Regions from separate parts of the Erysipelothrix rhusiopathiae genome, predicted to be linked through region 1. Evidence: a T-box and tRNA genes for the amino acid it is inferred to sense, from the RefSeq annotation. Region 1 holds a T-box; the other regions hold tRNA genes.
What was found. The T-box of region 1 lies ahead of leuS (leucine--tRNA ligase). A T-box ahead of a tRNA ligase gene usually reads a tRNA of that ligase, here a tRNA-Leu.
Positions count from the first base shown of each region.

Region 2: it encodes a tRNA-Leu, which carries the amino acid that the T-box ahead of leuS (leucine--tRNA ligase) is inferred to sense. The anticodon was not compared.
Region 3: it encodes a tRNA-Leu, which carries the amino acid that the T-box ahead of leuS (leucine--tRNA ligase) is inferred to sense. The anticodon was not compared.
Region 4: it encodes a tRNA-Leu, which carries the amino acid that the T-box ahead of leuS (leucine--tRNA ligase) is inferred to sense. The anticodon was not compared.

Region 1 covers NZ_LR134439.1:889,000-893,983, forward strand. Annotated here, with positions in the region: gene EL194_RS04300 (putative RNA methyltransferase) at 1-435, shown strand, start outside; gene EL194_RS04305 (pentapeptide repeat-containing protein) at 432-1,046, shown strand; gene EL194_RS04310 (restriction endonuclease) at 1,065-1,463, shown strand; gene EL194_RS08695 (hypothetical protein) at 1,473-1,607, shown strand; T-box leader at 1,666-1,871, shown strand; gene leuS (leucine--tRNA ligase) at 1,906-4,308, shown strand; gene EL194_RS04320 (hypothetical protein) at 4,388-4,708, shown strand; gene EL194_RS04325 (CpaB family protein) at 4,747-4,984, shown strand, end outside.
Region 2 covers NZ_LR134439.1:1,364,260-1,369,243, forward strand. Annotated here, with positions in the region: gene pepD (beta-Ala-His dipeptidase) at 1-865, shown strand, start outside; gene EL194_RS06650 (PTS sugar transporter subunit IIA) at 977-1,450, shown strand; gene EL194_RS06655 (acyltransferase domain-containing protein) at 1,502-2,362, shown strand; gene EL194_RS06660 (hypothetical protein) at 2,434-3,102, shown strand; tRNA gene EL194_RS06665 (tRNA-Leu) at 3,231-3,317, shown strand; gene EL194_RS06670 (helix-turn-helix domain-containing protein) at 3,386-3,757, shown strand; gene EL194_RS06675 (replication initiator protein A) at 3,935-4,510, shown strand; partial or broken gene EL194_RS06680 (IS3 family transposase) at 4,490-4,984, opposite strand, start outside.
Region 3 covers NZ_LR134439.1:1,098,288-1,103,271, reverse strand. Annotated here, with positions in the region: gene EL194_RS05435 (type 1 glutamine amidotransferase domain-containing protein) at 1-189, opposite strand, end outside; gene EL194_RS05430 (deoxyribonuclease IV) at 307-1,140, shown strand; gene EL194_RS05425 (LytTR family DNA-binding domain-containing protein) at 1,227-1,664, shown strand; gene EL194_RS05420 (LiaF transmembrane domain-containing protein) at 1,664-2,431, shown strand; tRNA gene EL194_RS05415 (tRNA-Leu) at 2,557-2,639, shown strand; gene EL194_RS05410 (DUF7000 family protein) at 2,747-3,214, shown strand; gene EL194_RS05405 (B3/B4 domain-containing protein) at 3,306-4,022, shown strand; gene EL194_RS05400 (ClbS/DfsB family four-helix bundle protein) at 4,051-4,575, shown strand; gene EL194_RS05395 (hypothetical protein) at 4,590-4,970, shown strand.
Region 4 covers NZ_LR134439.1:690,988-695,971, reverse strand. Annotated here, with positions in the region: gene EL194_RS03500 (alpha/beta hydrolase) at 1-90, opposite strand, end outside; gene EL194_RS03495 (cysteine hydrolase family protein) at 87-605, opposite strand; gene EL194_RS03490 (MATE family efflux transporter) at 658-1,998, opposite strand; tRNA gene EL194_RS03485 (tRNA-Leu) at 2,123-2,207, shown strand; gene EL194_RS03480 (hypothetical protein) at 2,295-2,693, opposite strand; gene EL194_RS03475 (hypothetical protein) at 2,785-4,368, opposite strand; gene EL194_RS03470 (ABC transporter ATP-binding protein) at 4,358-4,984, opposite strand, start outside.

The sequences.
Region 1 (4,984 bases):
CGTAATTCTGATTTGACGCTCGCTGTTGGTAGTACCTTTGATTTACCGCTAATTAGTGATTCATTTGATGGATGTTTATCTGTTTTCGCCCCATTTAAAATTGAAGAAATCTTAAGGGTATTAAAAGAAGATGGCATTTTTATTCAGGTATTTCCACTTGCAAATCATTTGATGGAACTCAAAGAAATTGTTTATGACAAACCTTATGCAAACGATGTTGATGTGAAAATGTACGAGGGATTTCAATTGCTCGATGTGATGCAAATTAAAGGACCTATAGAAATTACATCGACAGAGGATATTTTAAATGTTTTTGCGATGACACCGTATGCACATCGTACACCTAAAGAAAATATTGAAAGACTGACGCAGTATTCACACCTAAATGTGGGCTTAGAGTTTGGTCTTGCAATTTATAGAAAAGAGACATTATGAAAAGACCTCAATTTATCGAAGAGTTTGTAGTGAGCAATGCTCGAGTGCTATTTTCGGAATTAAAACGCAATACACGGTATGAATCATGTTTGATTTATCAAGATCACGCATTGGTAAAATGTGAACAAGTTTGTTTTAGTAAATGTGAATTTGAGATGGATGCTTGTGATCGGGCAGAGTTTTTAGATGTCGTGTTTGACCGTTGTGACTTAAGCAATCATTCTCTACAAAAAAGTTATCTTTATCGATGTGAATTTCTTTCGTGTAAGTTAATGGCCAGTGAAATTTATGACAGCAAAGTTAAAGATGTCGTTTTTAAAGATACGCTAATGAATTTTATGAATTTATCACAATCAAGTTTTGAGAATGTTTTGTTTGATGGATGTCGACTTAATGAGTCGTCGTTGATGATGGCAAAGTATAAGAATATGAAGTTTAAAAATTGCGAGCTAACGGGTTTAAATCTATCCGATACACGCTGCAATGCTTTAGATTTAACCTCTTGTACATTTGATACGATTGTATATTCACCATCACTCATTAAAGGGATGCGCATTCGTGCAGATCAAGCGAGTGCGTTGATTGGTTATCTGGGTCTTATTATTGATTAACGAAAGGTGGTATTAAATATGAGTTTTATATCTTCGCTTTTTAAAACACGAACACCTAAACATATTTTAGAGGTTCGCAATCAAAAAGAATTTATAAATTATTTCTTAGAACTATTGCCGTTGTTAGGTTATGATTCGATTCAAGTTCCCGAATCAAAATATGCGCATGGCGTCAATGTTGTTGCAAAGAAAGATGGGATGCGTTGTGCATTTAAAATCGTATTTAATCCTAGAGAAGTAGGGACAGAGCCGATTTCAGAACTCGCAGCTGCATTAGTGTTCCATAAAGCAAAAATTGGTATTGTTGTTACAAACGGTGCGTTCACTGAAAAAGCAGAGCAATACTCAAACATTAAACGTATCAATCTCTGGGATGTTTATCACTTAGATAAGTTAGAAACAAGATTAAATTTATAGGAGGCTTTGATGAAGAAATTAGTGAATAAAGCTGTGAAAAAGGCGAATCGTAAACCATCAATGTTTTTGGCGGCGGGATTAATCGTAACCAATATTGTTCTTATGGCAATTGTTAAAGAAGGTTCTAAAAATGAAGAGGCGTAAGACGCCTCTTTTTAATGATTTGGTTTGTTGACTTTTAGTGATGTTTCAACTATTATTTAAGAAAGCGATGATAAGAAATAGTAGAAAATTAAAATAGCTAAGAGAACTGATGGTTGGTGCGAATCAGTGTATTAAGATTTTTGAACTCATCTTTGAGCATAATTTCTGAATCAGTAGGAAATTACGTCCCCTGCGTTAAAGGATTGAGAGTCTATCGAATATCGATAGGAATTAAGGTGGTACCGCGAGCAATTCGTCCTTTATAGGTACTTTTTTTTATGTTATAGGAGGATAAAAAATGTATAACCATTTAAAAATTGAGAAAAAATGGCAAAAATATTGGGATGAACATGAAACGTTTAAAACAGATGTTCATAACTTTGATTTACCGAAATACTATGTTTTAGACATGTTCCCATATCCATCAGGTAATGGACTGCATGTAGGTCATCCACGAGGATATACTGCCACGGATGTAATTGCACGTTATAAACGTATGAATGGTTTTAATGTATTACACCCAATGGGATGGGATGCTTTTGGTTTACCAGCAGAGCAATTTGCTTTGAAGACCGGTAATCACCCCAATGAATTTACAAAGCAAAACATCGCTCACTTTACCGATCAAATTAAAAGTCTGGGACTTTCCTATGATTGGAGTCGAGAAATCTCAACAACGGATCCAGGTTATTACAAATGGACTCAATGGATTTTCACAAAACTTTATGATATGGGATTGGCTTATGTTGATGAAAAGCCTGTAAACTTCTGTCCAGAATTGGGTACCGTTCTTGCAAATGAAGAGGTTATTGATGGCAAGAGTGAAGTTGGTGGTTTTGATGTAATTCGTATGCCGATGCGTCAATGGGTATTAAAAATTACAGAATATGCAGATCGTTTACTTGAAGATTTGGATTTAGTTGAATGGCCAGATTCAACAAAAGAAATGCAAATTAACTGGATTGGTCGCTCCGAAGGCTCCAATGTTATCTTTAAAATTGCAGATCATGATAAGGAATTTACAGTATTTACAACACGTGCGGATACATTATTTGGAAATACATACTGTGTTCTTGCGCCAGAACATCCTTTTGTGAAAGAAATTACAACAGCGGAAAATATTGACGAAGTCAATGCTTATGTTGAAAAAGTGTTACACAAGTCTGATTTAGAACGAACTGAACTGAATAAAGAAAAATCTGGTGTATTTACAGGTGCTTATGCAATTAATCCAGTTAATGGAAAAAAAGTGCCAATTTACATTGCAGACTATGTTCTTGCAGCATACGGTACGGGTGCGATTATGGCAGTACCTGCACACGATACACGTGACTTTGAGTTTGCTAAGAAATACAACCTTGAAATTATTCCAGTGATTGAGGGTGGCGATATTGCTGTTGAAGCGTACACCGGTGATGGAGTTCATATCAATTCTGGATTTTTAGATGGGATGGGTAAAGATGAAGCGATTGAAACAATGCAATCATGGTTGGTTGAAAATGGTTATGGTGAAGCGAAGACTACATATAAACTTCGTGACTGGTTATTTTCAAGACAACGTTATTGGGGAGAACCAATTCCAATTGTTCATTTAGAAGATGGAACCATGAGAACTGTTGAAATCGATGAACTTCCTTTGGAACTTCCAGAGGTTGAGCATTATAAACCGGCAAGTGATGGTCAGTCCCCACTTGCGAATGCAGGGGACTGGTTGGATGTTACCTTTGCAGATGGTACTAAGGGCCGTCGCGAAACAAATACAATGCCACAATGGGCAGGATCTTGCTGGTACTACTTACGCTATATTGACCCAGAAAACAATGAAGCGATTGGTGATCCAGAACTTCTAAAACATTGGATGCCCGTAGATCTTTATATGGGTGGTTCGGAGCATGCTGTACTCCACCTTCTTTATGCACGATTCTGGCATAAAGTACTCTTTGATTTAGGTGTTGTCGATACCAAAGAGCCATTTGGTAAGCTATACCACCAAGGCATGATTCTCGGTGCTAATAATGAGAAAATGAGTAAATCACGCGGAAATGTTGTGAATCCTGATGATATCGTTGAAAGTCACGGTGCGGATGCACTTCGTGTTTACGAAATGTTTATGGGACCATTGGATGGTGCTATTGCATGGAGTACACGTGGCCTTGATGGTATTCGTAAATGGCTTGATCGCGTTTACCGTTTAATGGTTGAGTCTGATAAAATTTCAGAAACCAATGATGGTAGTCTTGATTTTGTTTATAATCAAACCGTTCAAAAGGTTACACATGATATTGAAACATTTGGTATGAATACAGCGATTTCACAGTTAATGATTTTTGTGAATGAAGCATATAAAGCAGAGACACTTTATAAAGAGTATGCACTTGGTTTTATCAAGATGCTCGCTTGTTTCGCACCTCATTTGGGTGAAGAACTTTACGAAATTGTATCTGGAAATGGGGATATTAGTTACGAACCATGGCCTACATTTGATCCAAGTAAATTAGTACTTGATGAATTAGAGATTGTTGTTCAAATTAACGGTAAGGTACGCGCTAAATTCGTTGCACCAAATAATTTACCAGAAGATGAATTAAAAGCTCTTGTATATGATCAAGCTCAAGTTCAAAAGAATCTTGAAGGCATGACCGTAATCAAAGAAATTGTAATTAAAAATAAAATTGTTAACTTGGTTGTTAAACCAAACTAAAGCAGACGAAAGTCTGCTTTTTTTTTATTTTCTTGATAGGAAATGTTTGTGTTGCACTTTAATTAAAAGTGGGTGATATATGAAAAGTATTGTTTTGGCCTATGGATATGTCATTTTGGTCATGATGTTGTTTCTTTCGATTGTGTCGTTTTCTGTTTTCAAACGTGAATATCAACAAAAACGATTTCAATTCCGAAATGCTTTGGAAATTCTAATCCAAGAAATGCATCCTGATGATAATCTTAAAACTGTTTTTGCGGAACTTATGAATGATCAACATGGTGAAATAGTCGATCTTTCGTATCATTTTTATCCAAAGTTGCTGCAGGTTATATATAAAACGAAAGTAAGGGGATTGGATATTGTATTTGGGGAATTGATGATTGAGGAGGGGTTTTAATTAAAAGAAAAGTTGTATTATCCGTAGTGTGTGTGATTATGATCGTAAGTTTTATTGAAATAATGACGCGGATTCGATGTCGGTTTGAAAAAGTTTATCGCCTTAATACCGATTTAACACAACGTGAAAAAATTGAAGATCATCATTTGGAGGAAATATCGTTGCCAGAAAAAGGCATCAACGAATTTATGATTCGTAATAAGGAAAATGTCATCGGTCGGTACGTGAAACTTGGACACACGGTGTATAAGGGGCAAATCGTTGATCGACGTGACT
Region 2 (4,984 bases), 480 kb from region 1:
AGATGTTGATTCGGATACAATTACCGTATCGATTCGTGGTCTTTTAGGCGGTCACTCAGGTGGTGAAATTGATCAAGAGCGTGGGAATGCTTCCAAGATTGCAGGAATCATTATGCGTCGTGCACTCGATCACTTTGATTTCCGTGTGGTTGCCGCAGAGGGTGGTTTAAAAATGAACGCGATTACGCGTGAACATGATTTCACCTTAGCTATGAAAGATATTGAAGGATTTAAAGCATGGTTTAAAGAAATGGAAGCAGGCTTTAAAGAACAATATGAATTCAGTGATGTCGGTTTAAACTTTACCTTAACAGAAGGTCATACAACTCGAGCTTTATGTGAAGCAGACACACTTCGTGTTGTGGATGCACTCTTTATGCTTCCTTACGGTGTAATTCAAATGAGTAAAGCAATTGAAGGCCTGGTCATCACGTCTTCAAATATTGGAACGGTTCGTTTAGACGAAAAAGAACTTGAAATCACCATGTCGATTCGTGCAACCCAAGCGTTTGTCTTAGATACGGTAATGCGTCAAGTTGAGTGGATTGCAGCACAAAATGATCTTGAGACCGAGTTTACATCACGTTACCCTGGATGGAACTATGATGCGAAGTCAAAACTACGCGAACGTACAATGAGTGTTTATAAAGAACTTCGTGGTCAAGACATGGAAACCGAAGCAACACATGGTGGAATGGAACTTGGAATTTGGAAGGGTAAAATGCCTCATATCGATATCGTAAGTTTTGGTCCAATTATGTTTGATATTCATACACCGGATGAACGTTTGGATATTGCGTCATTTGACCGTACCTACGAATTCTTGGTGGCATTACTTGAATCACTTCACGATTTCAAGGCTTAGTCGCCATATCCGAAATCGTTTACGAAATTTATGCGTAAATTTCAAACACTTAGCAATTATATTTTTAAAATAATATGATAAAATTAGAGAAACCGATTGGAGGACGATATTATGTTTGGTTTGTTTAAAAAAAATAAAGAATCATACCGTTCATTTGGTACCGGTACCGTCTTAGCCCTTAAGGATGTACCAGATCAAGTGTTCTCAACCAAAATGATGGGGGATGGCTATGCCCTTGAACTTACTGAGGGGAAGGTCTATGCACCCATCAGTGGTGATGTAACCTTAGTCTTTCCTACAGGTCATGCCTTTGGCATTACGGATGCAAGTGGTGTGGAGATGTTAATTCATTTAGGAATTGATACGGTGGAACTTAATGGTAAAGGATTTAATGGTGTTGTGAAGCAAGGGGATAAGGTTAACCAAGGTGATCTGTTAACCACTGTGGATCTTGATTATATCCGTGAAAACGGAAAATCTTTAATAAGTCCTTTTATTCTAACTTCAGGTCAATCCATTACGCTTCTTAAAGAAGGGGAATCGGTAACACCCGAGTCTGAAGATATTTTCTCAATTAATGCTTAAAAGACATCTTCATGATGTCTTTTTTTTCCAAATTATGAAAGAGGTGGCCTAATGCTTAAGAAACTATTAAAAACAGCACAGTTTAATGACGATGCAATTTCAATCCTAATCTCACAATATGATAACTATCAATATGTCTTGGAAACCTGTGAGAAGCCGTATACGGGTGAAAAGAATGCACTCCCTATCTTGAAACTCAATCCCCAAGAACGGCTCATGCGAACGCTTTATATGCTTCCTGAGCTCAAAGCACAATATATTCAGCGTGGTATTGACGATGCAATCTTTAACGCCAGCATTCAAGACCTAAACTATCGTATTGAACGTTATCATAAATCCAATGATCATTATGGACTCAGCGATAGTGATGTCATCTGGTTACGCTTTATGTTCCGTTTTGAAATGTTTGAACTTGGAAGTTTGCGCTATCAAATCTTTCCCTTCAGTTATGCGGAGATTGAACGAAGTGGTCATGACACCATGCACTTACCCCAACAACAAAAACACCGTTTTCCTGAATACACCATGATGCTTAACATCCACATCAAACGTGATGCCGATTTATCACCACAAGCCATCGATGCATCCCTCAAGCAAGCACATGACTTCTTTACAAAGACCTTCCCCGAACATCATTTTAAAGCGTTTATTACCCGAACATGGTTAATTCATCGCGGTATTATGGCTTTAATTGGTGATCCAAACAGCCATATCGTTCAGTTTGGAAATCGCTTTGAAGTAATTGCTTCATCACATAACCGATATCAAGCACTGGAACGCATCTATGGGACAACCGATATGTATGAAATCAGTCGCATGGCCAAAACAACTCAATTACAACGTGATGCATACAAACATCCGGAAATGCTTGGGGTCGCATGTGGGATTATCGAATTTGAAAGCTTCGAATAATGGTGATAGGGATTTCATTATTACGTGAAATAGTCTATTATAGTACTAGATATTCCAAATAGGAGGAAGCCATGGATTACTTAAAAATATTTATGATCTTTGTCGTTGCATTTATCGCAATCCAACTTTTAATCCGATTACTGGGTAAAAAAGCGAGTGATAAGGCAATGAAAGCATTTATGGAAAGTGACACCCCAACCTTCACGAAAAACATTGATAGTTGGCTTGCGAAGCTGACCATCCCCACATTTAACCGTAACTTCTTTAAACTTAATTATTTTATGAGTGTAAATGACAGTGAGCAGGTTCAAAGCATTGCGCAGGGTATGGAGAAACTTCATATGAACCGCAATCAAAAATTAGAGTACTTAATGAAACTTTATGAATATGCATTGATGCGTGATGAAGTTGAATCCACCAAACAAGCACTTGAAGCATTGCGTACCTTTATTCGTGAATCAGATATGGATAATCGCACCCAGCTTCTTGAGAAACTGGATTTGGATGAATCAATTTTTATTAATCACGATATGGACTCACTAGCTGCCATTGACACCTTGATCGAACAATCCCCCGAGGAACTTAAAGGTGTTTGGTATTTCCGTAAAGCGATGATCTTGGAAGAAAATGGTCATGACCAACGCGCACTTACTGAAATTGAACGTGCTATGCGCCATGAACCCCTCGAGATTAATAAAGAACAATACCAAGTATTAAAAGATCAAATTTTAAAGAAATAGAAGGGTTCACATACGTGAACTCTTTTATTTTCATTGGAAATAAATAAATTCGTTATTAATGTGAAATACTTTAAGTTTTAGGTTGCATTTAAGCCCCTTTTAAGATATTATTATTAAGCAAACAACAAGCCCGAGTGGTGAAATCGGTAGACGCACTGGACTCAAAATCCAGCGAGGTAAAACTCATGACGGTTCGAGTCCGTCCTCGGGCACCATATGCATAAATACAGACTCTTGATTTTATCTAAATCAAGAGTTTTTTTGTGCTTATGGAGGTGATGAAATGGAAAGAAAGCCACTCAGATTTATACTTTCTGAGTTTGTGGCTGATGAAGTAAAAAAAAACGGTTTGACTGTTAGAGGGTTTGCCAAAAAAGCAGGTGTTTCACACTCGACAATTCAGAAACTAAAATATCCAAATTCTGGAGGTGTTCGATTAGATATTGTTGATGAACTCCTAAATAATCTTGGAGTGACATTGAAAGAAATCATCAATAATATGGTGAGTTTAAGTAAACGCAAAAAAAAGAGCCTTTACGGCTCCAACCTGCGTTACAACCTTATTAGATATTCGCACTATCTAATAAGTGATTCACCACAATATGCAATTTATAATTGCGTAAATTGTGCTTTTAAGCGTGTCCAGATTAACTGACCGCTTGTAAAAATATTATAAGGTAAACTCAACTCAAAATCAACGCGAATATTGCAACATCCAGCAATCAAATACACTATTTTTCATTTTTCTTTAATTTAATGATTAAAGTTGAGACATAGATCTATATTGATGCAGGAATCTATAGGTTCTTGAATACATTTCATGTGTAAGTGCATGCATCAAAGAATTAAGAAAGAAGGGGTAATTATGACGCAAAGAAGACGATTTCATGTTAGTGATGTGATTAATAGTACATTTTTTCAAGTTCCTAAATTTCTGTTTACAGATGAGTTTAAAGATTTAAATAGTGATGCGCGGTTACTTTATGCCATGCTAAAAGATAGACACGAGTTATCACTAAAAAACAGATGGTTAACTGATGATGGGGAAGTATATCTCATCTATACGCGTGAAGAGATGATGCGCATGTTACAAGTCAGTAAACCTACAGTAATTAAAGCAATGGAAGCATTAAAAGAACATGGGTTGCTAGAAGAAGTAAGACAGGGATTAAGAAAGCCAAACTTATTTTTTATGTACATGATTGAAGATGAATACTTTCAATTTCCTAGTGATTCTTTAGACGATAAAGAGAAGATAGAAGAAACGAATGCTAATGAAAGAAGCACAAATAAGCGACTAAATAGTGGAGAAATCCCTGAAGTAAAGAATCTTTACCCTATCTATACTGATAGTAATAAGACTGATATTTGGTATGGCAACACTTTTTTAGACAAAATCACTAGTTAGTCTTTGTTGGTATTCGACTGGCCTCAAATAACCCAGAGTCGAGTGAATGCGTTTGTGATTGAACCAATAAATGTATGTCGATAATTCTTCCTTTAACTCATCGAGACTCTCAAATGATCGTCTCCTTACAAACTCTGTTTTAATAATCTTGAATGTGGCTTCCGCTACTGCATTGTCATTAGGTGTACCCTTCGCACTAAGTGATCGTGTAATCCCAAATGCTCCAAGCATTTCGCCAATGCTGTAATTCTTGAACTCTGAACCTCTATCGGTATGAAAATATTTTATATTAGATAGATTTCCGCCTACTTTCGTAAAGGCATCCAGGACAAGAGATGGCGTTTTCCTTTCACCACAACTTGATCCAATTATTTCTCGCGCATGAAGGTCTAAAAGTATGCAAATATAATTCCAGTTATTCCCAACTCTTACATAAGTCAAATCACTGACAACAACCTGCAACTTACTTCTATC
Region 3 (4,984 bases), 210 kb from region 1:
CACATCCGAAAACTTTAAATCACTGACAACCGATAAGCCGTATTTTCCACGATAGGTCGTGCCACTTAGTTCAGCTGCTATATCAACCTGTGCACCAGCTTCGCGAAGTCGAAGGATTGGGTACCACAATTCTAGATCATCAAAATCATCACTTACGATGGTTAAAACTCTTTTACCACTTAATTCCATGTCATCACCTCTTATTTAAACTCTATCAATATCCATTTCTAAAGTATAGTTATTTGCTTTAAGATTGTAGTCTACGATGCATCTTGATACGATACATATATATAAGGAGGAATTTTTATGTTTTATCTAGGTTGTCATCTCTCATTTGCGAAAGGTTACGAAGCAATGGGACATGAATCACTTCGTATTGATGCCAATACGTTTCAGTTCTTCACGCGAAGTCCTCGCGGCGGAAAAGCAAAGCCCCTTAATCTTGAGGATTTAGGAAAACTTAATACTTTAATCGAAGCAAATAATTTCAAGCACATTCTTGCACATGCGCCATACACGATGAACCCATGCAGTAATAAGGATTATACGCGTGATTATGCCGAAGAACTGATGCGTGATGACTTGTCCCGTATGAGCCATATCAAAGGCAGTCTTTATAACTTCCATCCGGGAAGTCATGTAGGGCAAGGTGTTGAACCTGCGATTGTGATGATCTCCGATATGTTAAATCGTGTTTTAAACTCAGATCAAGAAACAATTGTCTTGCTTGAAACGATGGCAGGTAAAGGAACTGAAGTGGGTCGCACTTTTGAAGAAATTGCTGCGATTATTGAAAAAGTGAATGTTAAAGAAAAAATTGGAGTATGTTGGGATACATGCCATATCTATGATGCCGGTTATGATATCGTGAATGATTTAGATGGTGTCATCGAACACTTTGATGAAGTTGTTGGTTTAGATAAGCTGCATGCGATTCATATCAATGATAGTAAAAACCCCTTTAAGTCTCATAAAGATCGACATGAAAAAATTGGTCAAGGATCGATTGGTTTGGAAACATTTGAAAAAATTATAAACCACCCCAAATTACGTCATCTTCCCTTTTATCTTGAAACGCCACAAGATGATAACGATGGCTATAAAGCAGAGATTGAGCTCTTAAGATCAATTCGAAAATAACAACTTAAGGTTTATTTATGACATCTTACCCTTTTTTTGTATCGATTCGATTATAATTATTTATAATAGAGTCAGGAGGAACATCCGTGAATATAAAGGTTATTATTAATCCGAATCTTGAAGAAGATATCGTTTTAGAGTGTCGCGAAATGACACCTCAAATTGAGAAAATGATTCATACTTTGGATACCCAATCGATTAACGCGGTTCACCGCGGTAAGGATATTACACTTGATCTTGATGAAGTTTGTTTCTTCGAGACTGAAGACGATGCGGTTTATGTCCATACAGCAAAAGATTCATTTCGCACACATTATCGCCTATATGAGTTAGAGGCATCCTTGCCAAGTTCATTTATGCGAGCATCCAAATCAAGTATTGTGAATCTTAATCAGATTGATTCACTTGAACGTAATATTACTTCATCTCGAAGTGTTCAATTTTATAACAGTCATAAGATAACGTATGTATCACGCATGTATTTCCAACAAATTAAACAACGATTAAAGGAGGAGAGTATCTAATGAAAAAAAATGATTATTTCTGGGGCTTTGTCCTAGTCTTACTGGCATTTGGATTATTTGGTAGTGCATTTAATCTTTATAGTTTTGGTCCCAATGCATTTAAGATTGCATTTACGGTAGCCTTAGTAGCGTTCGCAATTTCAAATATGCCTAAGTTAAATTTCTTCGGGATTGTTTATCCACTTACTTTGGCGCTTTGGATTAACCGTGTTTATTTTAATATTCACGGAAATGGAGGAACCCTATTTTGGGCAAGTACATTTCTAGCTGTTGGTCTTTCCGTGATCTTCAAACGACGCAAACGGCACGTGAACTTTCAAAAGTATGAATCGTATCGTGAAAGTTCAAGCTATGCAACGGATGAAGATGGTAATCAATATGAGTATCACACAGGAACACAGAATAGTCGCAGTGGTTATCGCGATGACGACCATGCAGACTATATAAATATCGAAGCATTATTTACGGATCGTACGCGATACATCCGCTCAAAAAACTTTACCGGTGGTTATATCGATAATACCTTTGCTTCATTATCAATCTATTTTGATCAGGCTCAGTTTAACCCTGCAGGAGCACAACTTGAAGTAAGTTGCGCATTTGGTCAGGTAAAATTGTTTATTCCTTATAATATCAACGTTATTAATAATATTGATAATACACTTGCAAGTGTCAGTGATCCCCATCGAAATACAGTCGTTGATGGTCCTACATTAACCTTAACGGGTGATGTAACCCTTGGCGAAATCAAAATTGTGTACGTATAATCACTATTTAAGCGGTTTTAGGCCGCTTTTTTTATATTTTCATTCTTTTTTAATTTTTATTGAATTTGGGTATTGCTTTCTTAGAAATGGCTTGTTATAATCTATTAGCAATACAAAGTGAATACGCGGGCGTGGTGAAATTGGCAGACACACTAGACTTAGGATCTAGCGCTTCGGCATGGAGGTTCGAGTCCTCTCGCCCGCACCAATTATTAAATCACAGTCATTACTTCGGTAATGACTTTTTTTTGCGCTTATTCCGGTTAATTGTTTTTAAAAATAAGATTTGCTATAGTTTATTTAAAGGAGATTATTATGAAAACATCGATAAATCACCGCATCTCACAGTACCAAGAAAGCATTAATCAACACGACATGCCTTCAACGCACAAATATTTAATTGACACAATGAATGAGATTCAACGTAATTTCAAACTTGATTCATTCACGGCAAAATCCGTTCTGAATGGTTATCTTGATTACACTTACTTTTATTTTGATGATGATTTTCTTCGATCACAGGGTTTAAAACTCGGTCTGATTTTAAATCATCAAGCGATGACCTTTGAACTTTGGCTTATGGGACGGACAAAACCCATTCAAAAAAAATATTGGAACGTCTTCAAAGATACCCCACTTAATACTTTTGATGAGATGCCTCAGTGGTATATCGTCGCTAAGGATTTAGTGACCCATCCAAACTTTGAAGATCTTAATGCACTGACACAAACACTCCTTAAAGCGATTCCAATCGCTTATGAACAAATACACGCTTATCTCTAAGTTAAGAACATGCTTTACTTTTTTCATCACATTTACAAGTTCCCCTTCACACCAATGTATTATAATAATCATATAGAAAGAAGGAACTTCCATGAAACAATTTATAATAACTGATGATTTCTGGTCTTTATTTCCTGATGCTTGTTTTGGGATTGTACTTGCACACGATGTCCAAAACAAGGATCTTACCCCAGAAGCGATGACTGCAATTTCTAAATTTCTTGATGAGAGTCATCATGAAGCTCAAAAGTATCTTACCGAAGATGTTTTAAGTCAAAATGCTGTAGTTTCTGTATGGCGTGATGCATATCAAAAGTTTAAAACTAAAAAAGGAGCGCGTGTCTCGATTGAGGCTTTATTAAAGCGGGTTTCTAAGGGCAATACGATTGGATCAATCAATCCTCTCGTTGATATCTATAATGCAATCTCATTGACCTATGGGCTTCCTTGCGGTGGTGAAGACATTGATACTTTCGTTGGGGCATTACAATTAATTAAAACTCAAGGAAATGATTCCTTTATGGCTCTTGGTGATTCTGAACCTGATAATACACTCCCTGGAGAAATCGCATACGTTGATGATGTGGGTGCGGTTTGTCGTTGTTGGAATTGGCGTGATGGTCAACGCACCATGTTAACGGATGACACAACGAATGCATTCTTAATTATTGAGTGTGTCGATCCAACACGTCGCGACGATTTAGAGAAGGCTACCCACCACCTTGCAACATTTGTTGAACAACATCTTGGTGGGTCTGTAAAAAGCACTATCATGGACTACGAAAACGCGAGTCTCAATCTTGAATAAAAGATAATTTAAAAAGGAGAAGAAAATCATGGCACGTCCACAAACTAAAGAAACGCTGCTTGAAGCAGCAACTGTAAACTTTAATAAATTAAATGAATTTATCGATTCTTTGAGCGAAGAAGAGCGTAACGCTCCATTTGTACTTGAAGATCGAGATCGTAACTTACGTGACGTTTTATGTCATTTAATCGAATGGCATAAAATGATGATCCGATGGTATCAAATCGGTGTTATAGAAAATGGAATGCCGGATATTCCCGCAAAAGGATTCACATGGAAAACAACACCTGAACTAAATCATAAAATATGGGAAGCCTACCAAAATACAACATTAGAAGAGGCACTTACCGAAATTCAAAATACCCATGCAGAAGTTGTGAGTCGTATACATAACCATACGCAAGAATCATTATTTGATAGAAAGGTATACCCATTTACCAAAACAACAACCTTAGGTGCATATTTTATCAGTGCTACCTCCTCGCATTACGACTGGGCATTAAAAAAATTAAGAAAACAGTATAAAGCCATGAAGCGTGATACAATAGGGTAAAAGGAAGTGATACCATGAGTATTGATAATTGGTTTAATTTTCGTCCTAAAGTAGATCTTGATCGAGATCGGGAAAAATATCTCAAACAAGTCTTTCCACGTGGTGAGCAACAAAAGCAAATGATTCAAAACGTACTCCTTGAGTTATTTCCGAAACGAGATCAAAAAGAACTTCTGTATCATTACATTGTTTGTAAAGAAATCATAACCAATGATGCATTGGATCCTTTTGATCAAATTCATAAAATCGAAAAAGCACTTAAACGAGTTCGCCCTAAATTAGACTTTACCGAAACAGAAACGTTAACGAATCTGCTCTATATTGATGCTAATGAAATCGAAACTATCGATTCACAAAAACTATTAAATCGAGTTAGACATAAAGCCATCGTATGATGGCTTTTTATTTT
Region 4 (4,984 bases), 200 kb from region 1:
GACAATAAAATATACCGCAACACCACCAACAATTAATAAAACTAACGCTAATACGGCTAAAAGACCACGTTTTATACTCGCCCGATTCATCGAATCACATCCACGTGCAAGCCTTCAAGCACATCAAAAGTACTTTGATTTAAAATTGGATCATAACTATCTGTGCACGCTGTATCCACAATAATTCGCGCCTCAGGACATGCAGTTTTTGCAATGACACAGGTACTGATAACACAAATGTTTGAAACTAAGCCCATCACCTCTATCACATCGTAATTTTTCTTATCTAAATAATTTCCCAACTCTAAAGAAGCAAAAGTTGGTTTATTAAAGATAATCGTATCCGGTTTAATAAAGGGCTTTAAACGGATATCAAGTTCCCATCCATTTGATCCCAAAATACAATGTTCAATCGGTAAGCGGCGTCCTTCTTGTGTTTCAAGATAATTAGAACCATGGGTATCACGTGTAAAAACTAGGTCACAATCTTGTTCTTTTTCTAATTTTTGAAGAATATTCAACACCACTTGATTTGCTCCTTCAAAACCAAGCGTCCCCGATACAAAGTCATTTTGAACATCAACGATAATGTTTAATTTTTTCATATTGTCCACCCTTTTTATTTTATTGTAACATAAAAAAGTCCTCGAAGGAGGACTATGCTTTCTCAAGCCAATGTGACGCTTTTGAGTATAGAAGTGTAAGAACCATTGGACTAATCCACGTAACGGAGTAGCTCCAGTATACCCAATCAATAGAATGATTGATTCGCATCATAATGAACAAGAATATTTGTCTTAGAATTGTGAAACATGAAATCATAATTATCATCGGAACCATTGTAAGTCCTGCACCTCTTAATGCACCACTTAAAATACTTGTTGTGCTGAGTGCAAAATAGAACGGAACCATAATCCGCAACATACGTGCACCATACATAATAACCATTGGCTCCGGTGAAAAGAAAGCAATCAGCTGATCTGCATAGATAAAGGTCGGAATTCCAATAACAATCACAATCCCTACCGCTAAAATTAATGCAGTACGAACGCCTTCCATAATGCGATCTTTACGTCCCGCACCTAAATTTTGACCTGTGAAGGTTGTAATTGTGAGTGAAAAACTCTGCGTTGGCATTGATAAAAATGCATTAAACTTATCTGCTGCACTAAAACCAGCAACCGCGGCAGATCCAAACGCATTAATATATGATTGAACCAAAACATTTGAGAATGAAACAACCGTCTGTTGAATTCCAGTAGGAATTCCAAGACGAATAATTTCATAAAGTTTATCACGGTGTATACGAATATCAGCCATCTTTAGTTGATAAATATCCTCAACACGTAATAAGTGAATCCAAACTAAGATTGCGGATGTAAGTTGTGCAATCAGCGTCGCAACCGCAACTCCTAAAATTCCCATATCAAACACAATCACAAATAATAAATCCAAGGATACATTAATGAGACTTGAAATACATAGATAAATCAAAGGATTGCGTGAATCTCCGATTGCTCGTAAAATTCCAGCCCCGGAATTATAGATAACAAGACCGGTTACACCCCAAAAATAAACTCTTAGATAAAGGGTTGCAGGTTCCATAATATTCGCAGGTGTCTTGAGCCACCCTAAAAATATTGGAGACATTACCGAACCGAAAAAAGTAAGAAAAATACTTACAATTAACGAAAATGCCATAAAGGTATGAATTGAATCATGCAATTCTTCATCTTTTTTCGCTCCAAAATAGCGAGAAATAAGAATACCAGCACCCGTTGAAATCCCCATAAACAACCCAATAATAACATTACTCAATGGTGTACTTGCTCCAACTGCGGCAAGTGCTTCTTCACCAACATAGTTTCCAACCACAAAGGAATCAACGGTATTGTATAATTGTTGGAATAGATTCCCAATCAAAAGCGGTATTGAAAACAAAAGCATTTCTTTCCAAATGACGCCCTCTGTCATTGACGTCTTTTTATGAATTTTCATTATAACCTTCCTTCTTAACCATAAATATTATACACGATATTTTACGTAAATCATTAAATTAGCCACTTTTAATCTTGCACATTGTTTATTCCAATGCTATAATACAAAAGCAGTTAATAGCAATGCACCAGTGGCGGAATCGGTAGACGCGCACGCTTGAGGGGCGTGTGACGCAAGTCGTGTAAGTTCAAATCTTATCTGGTGCACCAAATATATATTTTACAAAATCAACTTCGGTTGATTTTTTTTATGTTTAAGGTGCATTACAATAAAAAAGAGGACCTGAGTCCTCTTTTTTATTGTCGTTGTTCAACGACTTTAGACATAATGCGATACCCTTGGTAAAATCCACCAAAACCTCCGATAAGCAAGAAGTTGATCACACCTACAATATGAACATAATTATGATCTAAGGGTGAAGAAAGCCATGCCCCTAAATTATTAAAACCAATACCGATACACATTGTCATGGCTAACATTGCTAAAATATGCTGTTGGTCATCATTATGAGTATACAAAGCATAACAATTCACAAATGTAATTGCTAAATACATTGCACCCAGTTCTCGTTGCCAGCCGTAGTCAAAACCCCATATCGAGTTCGCAATCATATAACTTGGGAATATCAAATGAGATAACGCTGCCATAAAAAACACAGCCGTCATAACCGTTAAATACCCTTTTCTTCTCTTCATCAATCCAGCTCCCCTACATTTCCTTAATTATAGAGAAGATAAGCTAATGGTTCAAGTGCCATACCCGTACGACTTAAAATAACCAAATAAACTATTTTCTAATTTTATACGTTTTCTCAGAAAACAATCGAACACAGAGTACACCGATAATGAAATATAACGCCGTTATGATTGAAAGCCACAAATTCAAATTTGGAATATCGCTTAAACGATTGCCATTATAAGCAACCATGACCACAAGAACTTTCACTAAATTATATAGGAATCCTTTTTCTTGCATCGATTCATTATAAGGTTGTAATGTGTAATACATTAGTAAATTATGAACACTGAAAAAAACACTTAAAAGCACTAAGGTAATAATAAAAATTTGAACTTCACCACGTATCGGAATAATTAATTGTATCCCAACCATAAAAGCTACACCTATAATTATGGGTATAAGCGGAATCATATTTAGAAACACAAGTGTCCCTAAACGCCCTACAAACTGTTTCCAAATAATTTCAGGTCGTCGATAAAACGCATAGTTCAATAATTTTGAATCACAATTTAGATAGTATGCACGGGTCATTGACTCCCCAATATTCAGGAGATAGACGATAAAAATATAAGGTCCAATCGATTTAAACATTTCAGTTGAAAATGGATACCAAACTTGAAAATACATCTCTGGGAAAAACGATCTCAGAATTGTTAGGCTTATAACACTAACAACCACCACTGCAAGGATAACTAAAAATCTAAAACGTAGCGGTTTAAACCAGAGTCGTCGATGCCGTTCTAAGAAAAGACGATTCAGAAGGCCATAACCTTCATAGAGATTGATAACTTTATCAGATTGATCAAGATTATAATCATCATCAATTCGTAAAACCGTTTGACTTGATTTGAGGTTGATTGACGCTAAACTCTCCTCTGGACTTATCTGTTGAAGCATATAGAGCCCATATGATTCATGAATTTGAACTTCTCGAACTGGAATACGAACCGTAAACGTAATCGCCATCAAAACAATGATACCCGTTAAGAAATAGAACACGACCATCGATAAGTAATTGGCAAATAATAATGCACCAAAACTAAGTACTAAACCAAGCACAAATACCGTCTTATACTTACCACTTATTTTCTTATGGTAACGGTTAAAATAGGCAAGATCTAGCCCCTCCGCAACAATCTTTGTCCCTAATACCACAAGAACCATCATAAATGCCGTTAACACACTTTGGTCATACATCACGACCGTAAACATAATAGCAATACAATAAAGTATGCGTTCAATGATGTCATGATGCAAACGGAAATGATAATAAGATTTAAAGTCAACTTTGAAAGAACGAATTAAGGTCCATTTTTCAATCGAATCATCACTTGAAATTGTGGTCACACACGCTCTTATGATTACCAATAGAAACCAAATAAATTCAACGGGCACTTGTGGTAATGCTTGAGCAAGTATCCCAAAAATAAGAAATAAGTAAATAAACTGATTCGCAATCATTTTAAGATAATGAAGAACCGTTACAATACGACCAAGCTTCTTTTTTCGTTCTGTATTCTCATAGACGTTAGCATAAATAACCTTTCGTAATGGTTTAATCGAACGCAGATAGTATAGAAATCGATTTGTTCGATTTACAACGTTAATATCTTTTAGGACACTATGATTCATGATTATCACTTAAGATATCAATAATATCTTCCTCAAATGAAGAGTCGTGTAAGCGATCTGAATCCAAAAGTGTTGCATTGCCATGATGCAAGATAATCACCTCATCACAAATATCTTTAGCAATCTGCATCATATGCGTTGATAAAACCATAATGCAGTCTTCTTTGAGCGCAACAAGTTGACGTTTCATTTCAATGGATGCAACCACATCAAATGAAGTGAGCGGCTCATCCAAAAACAGTACTTTCGGCTTCAACATCATGATGCATAACATTTGAAGTTTATTTCGCATACCATGTGAATAATCTTTAATCAGTTTATAGCGATCATCTTGGTTAAATTGAATCGAATCAAAATATGCATGAACATCCTCGCGTATAAAACCTTGATCTTTATGAATATCAATAAAAAACGTTAAAAATTCAATTCCCGTTAAAAATTCCGGCAACATCGGATTTGTATAAACAAATCCTACATCATGTTGTGTTAAGAGGCTACCGTCATCAAAACACGCGATACCACTATCACGTGGTATTTCTTGACTAATACAATTAAAGAAAGTGGTTTTCCCTGCACCATTTCTCCCCAATAACGCATAAATTTTACCCTTCTCAAG